DNA from 2 places in the Vogesella lacus genome. Region 1 is predicted to be linked to the other one. Evidence: riboswitches for the same ligand, from Rfam matches in the RefSeq annotation. Region 1 holds a riboswitch; the other holds the start of a gene.
The links. A riboswitch is a leader RNA that binds a small molecule or an ion and turns the genes downstream of it on or off. The one in region 1 is predicted to bind glycine.
Positions count from the first base shown of each region.

Region 2: another riboswitch for glycine. It lies ahead of gcvT (glycine cleavage system aminomethyltransferase GcvT); the one in region 1 lies ahead of glyA (serine hydroxymethyltransferase).

Region 1 is NZ_CEETQT010000010.1:58,599-63,020, reverse strand. It holds gene ACZ9W6_RS13575 (L-serine ammonia-lyase) at 1-1,042, opposite strand, end outside; gene glyA (serine hydroxymethyltransferase) at 1,139-2,395, opposite strand; glycine riboswitch at 2,517-2,613, opposite strand; glycine riboswitch at 2,615-2,709, opposite strand; gene ACZ9W6_RS13565 (methyl-accepting chemotaxis protein) at 3,081-4,422, shown strand, end outside.
Region 2 is NZ_CEETQT010000001.1:469,981-474,402, forward strand. It holds gene gcvP (aminomethyl-transferring glycine dehydrogenase) at 1-722, opposite strand, end outside; gene gcvH (glycine cleavage system protein GcvH) at 876-1,262, opposite strand; gene gcvT (glycine cleavage system aminomethyltransferase GcvT) at 1,331-2,413, opposite strand; glycine riboswitch at 2,453-2,549, opposite strand; glycine riboswitch at 2,557-2,655, opposite strand; gene ACZ9W6_RS02160 (DUF2256 domain-containing protein) at 2,912-3,046, opposite strand; gene ACZ9W6_RS02165 (cryptochrome/photolyase family protein) at 3,273-4,422, shown strand, end outside.

The DNA of each region.
Region 1 (4,422 bases):
CCTCACCCTGGCAGCCAACTTCAGCGCCAGAGATGGAAGCATTAAGTTTGAACAGAATGCCGATGGCGCCAGCAGTCAGCAGAAAGCGGATCGCACCTTCGTCATTGGCATTCGGTACAAATCGGGCGTAATAGTGCAAGACGGCAGGAATAATGCCTGCTGCACCATTGGTCGGTGCGGTCACTACGCGGCCGCCGGCAGCATTTTCTTCATTGACTGCGAGTGCATACAGGTTGACCCAGTCGAGTACAGTCAGTGGGTCACGCAGCGCAGCTTCTGGTGAGGCCAGCAGCTTGCGATACATGTCAGATGCGCGACGTTTGACTTTCATGCCGCCTGGCAGGATGCCTTCGCGCTCGCAGCCGCGCTTCACGCAAGCTTGCATGACCTGCCAGATTTGCAGCAGGCCACTGCGGATTTCATCTTCTGTGCGCCAGGCCAGTTCGTTTTCCAGCATGATCTGGCTGATGGACTTGCCATGGCGCTGACACAGTGCCAGCAGTTCGGCACCACTTTTGAATGGATGACGCAGCTCGGTGACACCTGGCGGGGTGAAGCCGGCATCGATGGCCGCTTCATCCACAACAAAGCCGCCGCCTACTGAGTAATAGGCACGCTTGGAGAGGCTGTTGCCCGAAGCATCAAATGCCTCGAATATCATACCGTTGGGGTGGTAGGGCAGCGCCTTGCGCTTGTAGAGAATCAGGTCTTCTGACTCGTTGAAATTGATGGTGTGCTTGCCCAGCAGGTTGATCGAGCGGGCTTCGCGAATGGCATGCAGCATGGTGTCGACCTGATCAGTGTCGACCAGATCCGGCAGCTCACCCTGCAGGCCAAGCAGCACGGCGGTATCGGTGCCGTGGCCTTTGCCGGTGGCACCGAGCGAGCCGAACATCTCTGACTTCACCCGACAGGTAATGCCAAGCAGGCCATCCTTGTCGAGCCGTGCGATAAATTGGCGGGCTGCGCGCATCGGGCCGACGGTGTGCGAGCTGGATGGGCCGATACCGATTTTAAACAGGTCAAAAACACTAATTGCCATGCTGCTTCTCTTATTTTTGCTCGGGTGGCCTTGCGGCCAACCCAGGTTTGACGGGTGTGTGTGGCGGCTACGTTGGCCGCAGCCGCCGGATTGTACTTAACGATAGACGGGGAAGTCAGCGCAAAGCGCCAGAACCTGGCGTTTTACCCGATTGGCAACCTCGGTGTTGTCAATATCATCCAGAATGTCGCAAACCAGATTGGCAATCAGGGTGGCTTCTGCTTCTTTGAAGCCGCGGCTGGTGATGGCTGGTGTGCCGATGCGGATGCCACTGGTGACAAACGGACTTTGCGGGTCGTTGGGCACGGCATTCTTGTTGACCGTGATGTTGGCCGCACCCAGTGCGGCATCTGCCGCTTTGCCGGTAATGCCTTTGTCGATGAGATCCAGCAAGAACAGGTGATCATCGGTTTTGCCCGAGACAATCTTGTAGCCGCGGTGCTGGAAGGTGCTGACCATTGAGCGTGCATTGGCAAGCACTTGCTGCTGGTAAGTAATGAACTCGGGTTGCTGTGCCTCAAGGAAGGCAACCGCCTTGGCAGCGATGACATGCATCAGTGGGCCGCCCTGAATGCCGGGGAAAACCAGTGATTGCAGCTTTTTGACCAGCTCTTCCGGCGGGTTGGCCGCAAGGATCAGGCCGCCGCGTGGGCCGCGCAGGGTCTTGTGGGTGGTGGTGGTGACCACATGGGCGTGTGGCAGCGGGTTGGGATAAAGGCCGGCGGCAACCAGTCCGGCGACATGGGCCATGTCCACGAATAACCATGCCCCGATGCTGTCGGCAATTTCGCGCATGCGTGCCCAGTCTACGATCAGCGAATAGGCGGAGAAGCCGGCAACAATCATCTCGGGGCGGTGCTCTGCGGCCAACCTTGCCACCTCGTCGTAATCGATTTCGCCGCTCTGGCTGTCAATGCCGTACTGGATGGCATTGTAGATTTTGCCGGAGAAATTGACTTTGGCACCGTGGGTGAGATGACCGCCATGGGCCAGGCTCATGCCAAGAATGGTGTCGCCCGGTTGCAGCAGCGACATGTATACCGCTGCGTTGGCCTGACTGCCGGAGTGTGGCTGCACATTGGCGTAATCAGCGCCAAATAGCTGCTTTGCACGGTCGATAGCCAGTTGCTCAACCACATCAACATGTTCGCAGCCGCCGTAATAGCGCTTGCCCGGGTAGCCTTCGGCGTATTTATTGGTTAGTTGACTGCCCTGTGCCTGCATGACGCGCGGGCTGGCATAGTTTTCCGAGGCAATCAGCTCGATGTGTTGTTCCTGACGCAGTGTTTCGGCCTGCATGGCCGCCCATAGCGCATCATCAAATCCGGCAATTTCCATCTCTCTGTGAAACATCGCGCAACTCCTGTTATGTGCCGCAAGACAACGGGTCTTGTGATCGGCTGGTAGTGGCGAGTGTGTAGGGGTAGGGCTGGAATGAAAAAAGGAGCCCCGTCCGGTATCACCCGACGTTGCCCCCTCTGTCCCTTTGCCTGAGAGATTCTGGCTACCAGATTGCGGTAGCCGTGCTGCCTTCGGCGAGGTGCTGCTTTGCAGACCTGCTCTCCAGAGTGCCTGGTTCACACAGTTCTTTTGCCTGAGAGTTTCTGGGGCGATTCCCCTTCGGCGCTGTCGCAGTCGTTCCGGACAGTCTCTCCTGTGTATCCCGTGGAATGTTTGACATTCCTGCGGCTCAGGCAAATCTAGAGAAAGTTGATGTCCAAGTCAAATGCCGGCAAGGAAAGTGATTGGCATATACGATTGTCAGAAATATTGCTGTTTGGCATTGCTGGCTAAAATTTGAGAGGTAGTTTTGATGCGGGGATTTAATGAAATGCTCAGTTAGGCTTGATATATAACATCGAATAGGCTGAAATGCGCGAGTTCGGGACGTACTTGCTGGTTGACTCGTTTGTCTTTTGTCATCGTGTGGTTTGGTGTCAACTGACTGAGTTGACTATATTTTGGCAAGTTCGTGTCTCAAGGCTTATATGAATAATAGGCCATTCAATAAATAAAAACGCAAGCAAGGGGAGCGCGCATGACAATCCGAACCCGATTGATGATGTTCGTGTTGTTGGTGATGACTGCATCAACAGCAGTATTCTGTGGCATCGTGTATTTCAAGATGAGCCAAGCGCTCGAAGAGGAGATCTCCCGCGAGATCAATCTCGCCGCTGACAACAAGGCCAGCTTTGTGACCGAATGGGTACAAAGCCGCCAGCAGATTGTCAGCTCGATTCTTGGCCGTTTCGGCAAGGGTGATTTGCAGCCGATTCTGGATCAGGCTCAACATGCCGGTGGTTTTGATTCGGCTTATGTTGGCCAGCCAGACAAGACCATGACCATGGATGCCAAATCGCCTGCATTGCCAGCTGGCTACGATCCGACTGGCCGGCCTTGGTACAAGGCCGCAGCAGCCGTTGATGGCCCGACCACTTCGCCTCCTTATCTTGATGCCGCAACCAAGCGCCCGATCATCACTTTTGCCGAGTCGCAAAAGTCGGGCGGTACGTTGACGGCAGTTGCTGGCGGTGACGTTACGCTGGCGCGGGTGGTTGACGAGATCGTCTCTTCCAAATTGCCGGGCGGTGGCTATGCCTTCTTGGTAACGGCTGAGGGTGAGGTGATTGCCCACCCGCAGAAGGACTCGGTACTGAAGAAAATCGGCGAAGTAGTGCCTGGCATCGACCTTGGTTCGCTGGCCAAAGATGGCAGCATTCAGGATATCGACCTGGGTGGCGAAGTGAATATGGTTTCGCTGATGTCTGTGCCAAAAACAGGCTGGCTGCTTGGTATCGTGGTGCCAAAAGCCGAGGCCATGTCGCCGGTGCGCGAGTTGCTGACAGTGTTGATCATTCTGGCGATTGTTGGCTTGTCGATTGCGTCGGTACTGACTTATGCCGGTGTTGCCAAAATGCTTTCGGGGCTGGGTTCCTTGCGCAAGGCCATGCTGGAGGTTGCCAGTGGTCAGGGTGATCTGACCAAGACCATTCCGGTGGGTAATCGTGACGAGGTCGGCCAGATTGCCGAGTCGTTCAACCAGTTTGTGGCCAAGTTGCGTGAGATGTTCCTGACGGTACGTGGCGAATCTGATGCCTTGGCGATGGATGCGGTGGGTCTTAATCGTGTTGCGGACAAGATTGCCCAGGATTCACGCGTGCAGTCATCCGAATTGTCGGCAACGGCGGCAACGATCGAGGAGATTACAGTCAGCATTAACCACATTGCAGATCATGTCGGTGAGACTGAGCAGCTGGTGTCCCGCTCTCGTGACAATGCTTTTGACTCTCACAAGGCGATGGCTGAAGTTGCCCGCGAAGTCGAGTCCATCGTTACTGCGGTGGGTTCATTGCAGGATGTGATGTCCAGCCTGTCGGGCC
Region 2 (4,422 bases), on a different contig from region 1:
ACAATCGCCATCGCACCCTTGGCCTTGACGGCGGCGATGTACGGGGTCTGGTCCAGCAGGTCGCCGGCTTCGCCCGGATACTGGAACAAGGCACCGAAGTAGTCGCCATTGCCGGCTTCTTCCGGATGCCCCAGTACCAGCTCGAAACCGAAGTATTCGGCGCGGGTTTTCAGTACGTCGAGGGTCTGTGGCAGTACGCGGCTGTCAACAAAGAACTGCTCGGACTTGCCCTTGAAGGCACGACGCGCCATGGCCATCGCTTCAGCGGCGGCAGTGGCTTCGTCCAGCAAGGAGGCGTTGGCCATTTCCAGACCGGTCAGGTCGATGATCATCTGCTGGTAGTTCAGCAGTGCTTCCAGACGACCCTGAGCGATTTCAGCCTGATACGGGGTGTAGGCGGTGTACCAGCCCGGGTTTTCCAGCACATTGCGCAGGATCACGCCCGGGGTAATCACCGGGTAGTAGCCCAGACCGATGAAGGACTTGTTGACCACGTTCTTGCCGGCGACGGCTTTCAGGTCAGCCAGCGCGTCGACTTCACGCTGTGCGGCTGGCAGATCCAGCGCACGGTTGAAACGGATACCGGCCGGCACGGTTTGTGCCACCAGATCTTCTACCGATTTGGCGCCAATATAGGCCAGCATTTCGGCTTTTTCGGATTCGCACGGGCCGATATGGCGGGCGATGAATTCTTGATGATTGAAGAGTTGCGAGAGCGACATGTCTTCGATTCCGAATGGATACAGTCAGTTACAGAAACACAGGAAAAACGGCTGTGGCCAAGGTTGGCCGCAAGTCTGGCCAGACGGGTCTTTCCTGTGTTTGGGCAACACAAAAACAAAACCCTGCCGCGTTGCCACGGCAGGGTCATTTCATCAGGCGCCGATTTCGGCCGCGTAAGCAGCCGCGTCCATCAGGGCATCCAGATCAGCGGCATTGGCCGGCTTGATCTTGAAGAACCAGCCAGCGCCGTACGGATCGCTGTTGGCCAGGTCAGGCTGACCTTCCAGTTCGGCGTTCACTTCGAGGATTTCACCAGCGATAGGCGCGTATACGTCGGAAGCAGCCTTCACGGACTCGACCACACCAGCCTGCTCATCGGCAGCCAGCGCAGCGCCAACACCTGGCAGCTCGACGAATACGATGTCGCCCAGCAGCTCTTGTGCGTGTTCGGTAATACCAACGGTAACGGAGCCATCGGCTTCCAGACGCAGCCACTCGTGGCTGGATACGTATTTCAGTTCTGCAGGAATGTTGCTCATGTTTACTCTCCAGATTGGGTAAGGATTCGGCAGGGCTGTCGTCTCTCGCCCTGCGTTATACACCAGACTTATTCAAAAACCTTTTTGCCGTTACGCACGAACGGCATTTTCACCACACGCACTTCGGTCAGCGTGCCACGCAGATCAACGTGGGCCACTGCGCCGGTCGAGGCCGGTACACGGGCGATGGCGATGGAATGCTTGAGGGTCGGGGAGAAGGTGCCACTGGTGATGATGCCTTCCTGGCCATCCACCACGACTTTCTGGCCTTCGCGCAGTACGCCACGGCCTTCCAGCACCAGGCCAACCTGCTTCATGGCGACACCAGCAGCCTTTTGCGCTTCCAGCGCGGCGCGGCCAATAAAATCGCGGCCTTCGGTAAAGGCCAGGGTCCAGCCCATGCCGGCTTCCAGCGGGGAGACGGTTTCGTCCATATCGTGGCCGTACAGGTTCATGCCGGCTTCCAGACGCAGGGTGTCACGCGCGCCCAGGCCGATAGGCGATACGCCAACTTCTTTCAGCTGGTTGAAGAAGGTAATGGCTTCGGCAGCCGGAACCATGATTTCCAGACCGTCCTCACCGGTGTAGCCGGTGCGGGCGTAGAACCACTCGCCTTGCGGCAGGCCCTGGAATACTTTCAGTGCGCGGATGCCTTCGGCCAGCTCCGGCTTGACCAGACATACCTTGTCGATAGCCTGCGGTCCTTGAACGGCCAGCATCGCCAGATCGCGGCGCACTTGCAGCTTCACGTCAAAGCCGGCGGACTGCTTGTCCATCCACGCCAGATCTTTTTCGGTCGTGCCGGCGTTCACTACCATGCGGTAGCCGGTCGCGGTCAGGTAAACGATGAGGTCATCCACCACGCCGCCCTGCTCGTTCAGCATGCCGGAGTACAGTGCCTTGCCTTCGAAGCCCAGCTTGGCCACATCGTTAGCGATCAGTTTCTGCAACCAGGCTTTAGCGTCGCTGCCGGTGATGTCGACAACAGTCATGTGCGAAACATCGAACATGCCGGCATCGGTACGCACGATTTCGTGCTCTTTCAGCTGCGAGCCGTAATGGATGGGCATTTCCCAACCGGCGAAGTCAACCATCTTGGCGCCGGAAGCGATGTGTGCGTCGTAGAACGGGGTGTGTTGCAGGGCTGTCATGACAGGTCCTTGTTGCGAGCGTGAGTATCCTCTGTTTTCTCACACCCCTCTGTCCCTGCACCTGAGATTTTCCGGCATTGCGCCGTTAGCCCCTTCGGTGGGCGCATCCTGTGCGCCGCTCTCCAGATTCTGCGGGCCAAAGCCCGATTCATGCAGTCCTTTTGCCTGAGCGATTGCGGGTGCACTTGCGCCTTCGGCGGCGACCACCCAAGCGGGCAATCACTCTCTCCTGCGGAATGCGCGCATTATCGTTGGCGATAGCCACCTTGGCAAGCAGGTTTTGGCCGCCAGATCAGTCACTTGCCATATGACACAATGAATGTCATGAAAATCCGCCATCAGTCACCGTCTGGCTTATGGAAAATAATGACAGACACCTTGCCAGCAACACCCGCTCGAAGCACTGAAATCCGGCGAAATCCCGCACCACAGCAGCATTTTTAGCTGTGACCCGATACCATTTTCCACCCTCAAGCTGACGGACAGAAGCGCCTGCCGCTAGCGTTGCCGGCAGCGGTCTGAACAGTATTTCACCTCATCCCACACCGCCTGCCACTTCTTGCGCCAGCTGAACGGCCGGCCGCATCTTGCACAGATTTTTGCTGGCAAATCAGCCTTCTTGCGCATTTTCATCCGGTAAACCCCCTCTCCTGCAGACAGTTGGCCGCGAGGGTTTCTTGCGTACCCACCTAAATATTGTACATAATTTGTATTGTACAAATAGCGATTTCACGTTGACTGCAACATCAACGACAAGCACCCGATACGTACACGTACTAATGACACGCCCCAAACCAGACATGCGCAGCCTGTCCGCAGACACCGCGTGCGCCAGCCAACCCTTGCCGGCAGGCAGATCATGACCGAGCTGCGCCTGATCCTTGGCGACCAGCTCAACCCGCAGCACAGCTGGTTTGCCGACTGCCGCGACGACGTGGTGTATGTGATGCTGGAGTTGCGGCAAGAAGCCGGCTATGTGCTTCACCATGCACAAAAGCTGCTGGCCATTCTGGCGGCGATGCGCGATTTTGCGCGCCAGCTGAAGGCTGCCGGCCATCGCGTGCGCTATGTGCGGCTGGACGACACGAGCAATCGCGGCAGCCTCACCGACAATCTCGATGCGCTGCTGCAGCACTACGCTGCCAGCCGTTTTTGCTGGCAACTGCCAGACGAGTGGCGGCTGGATCAGCAGTTGCGTACCTGGGCAGCCCGTCAGTCCATCCCCTGCGAGGCAGTAGGCAGCGAGCACTTTTACACCCGTCGCGAAGAGGCCGCGAAGCTGTTTGCCGGCAAGAAGCAGTGGCGGATGGAAGTGTTTTACCGCTACATGCGCAAGCGCCACCGCCTGCTGCTGGATGACAGCGGCCAGCCGCTGGGCGGGCAATGGAATTTTGACGCCGACAACCGCAAACCGTGGCGCGGCCAACCTTTGCCGCCGCCTGATACCCGACCGCAGCACGATCACCGCGTGCTGTGGCAGATGCTGCAGCTGGCCGGCATTGCCAGCTTTGGCGAGCCCGCAGCCGAGACACTACGTTGGCCGCTGAATCGCGCCGAAGCGCTGGCAATGCTGGATGACTTCATTGCCCATCGCCTGCCGCATTTCGGTGATTACCAGGACGCAATGCACAGTGAGGCACCGCTACTGTTTCATGCCCTGCTGTCGTTTGCGCTGAATACCAAGATGCTGTCGCCGCAAGAAGTCGTCGCCGCGGCCATCCGCGCCTGGCAAGACGGCCACGCACCGCTGGCCGCCACCGAGGGCTTTGTGCGGCAGATCATCGGCTGGCGCGAATACGTGCGCGGCATTTACTGGGCCGAAATGCCCGGCTACGCCACGCGCAACCGCTTTGATCATCAGCTGCCACTGCCGGCCTGGTTCTGGCATGGCCAAACCGGCATGCGCTGTCTGTCGCAAGCCATCGGCCAGTCGCTGCGAGACGCTTACGCCCACCACATCCAGCGACTGATGGTGATCGGCAACTTCGCCCTGCTGGCCGGCCTGTCAC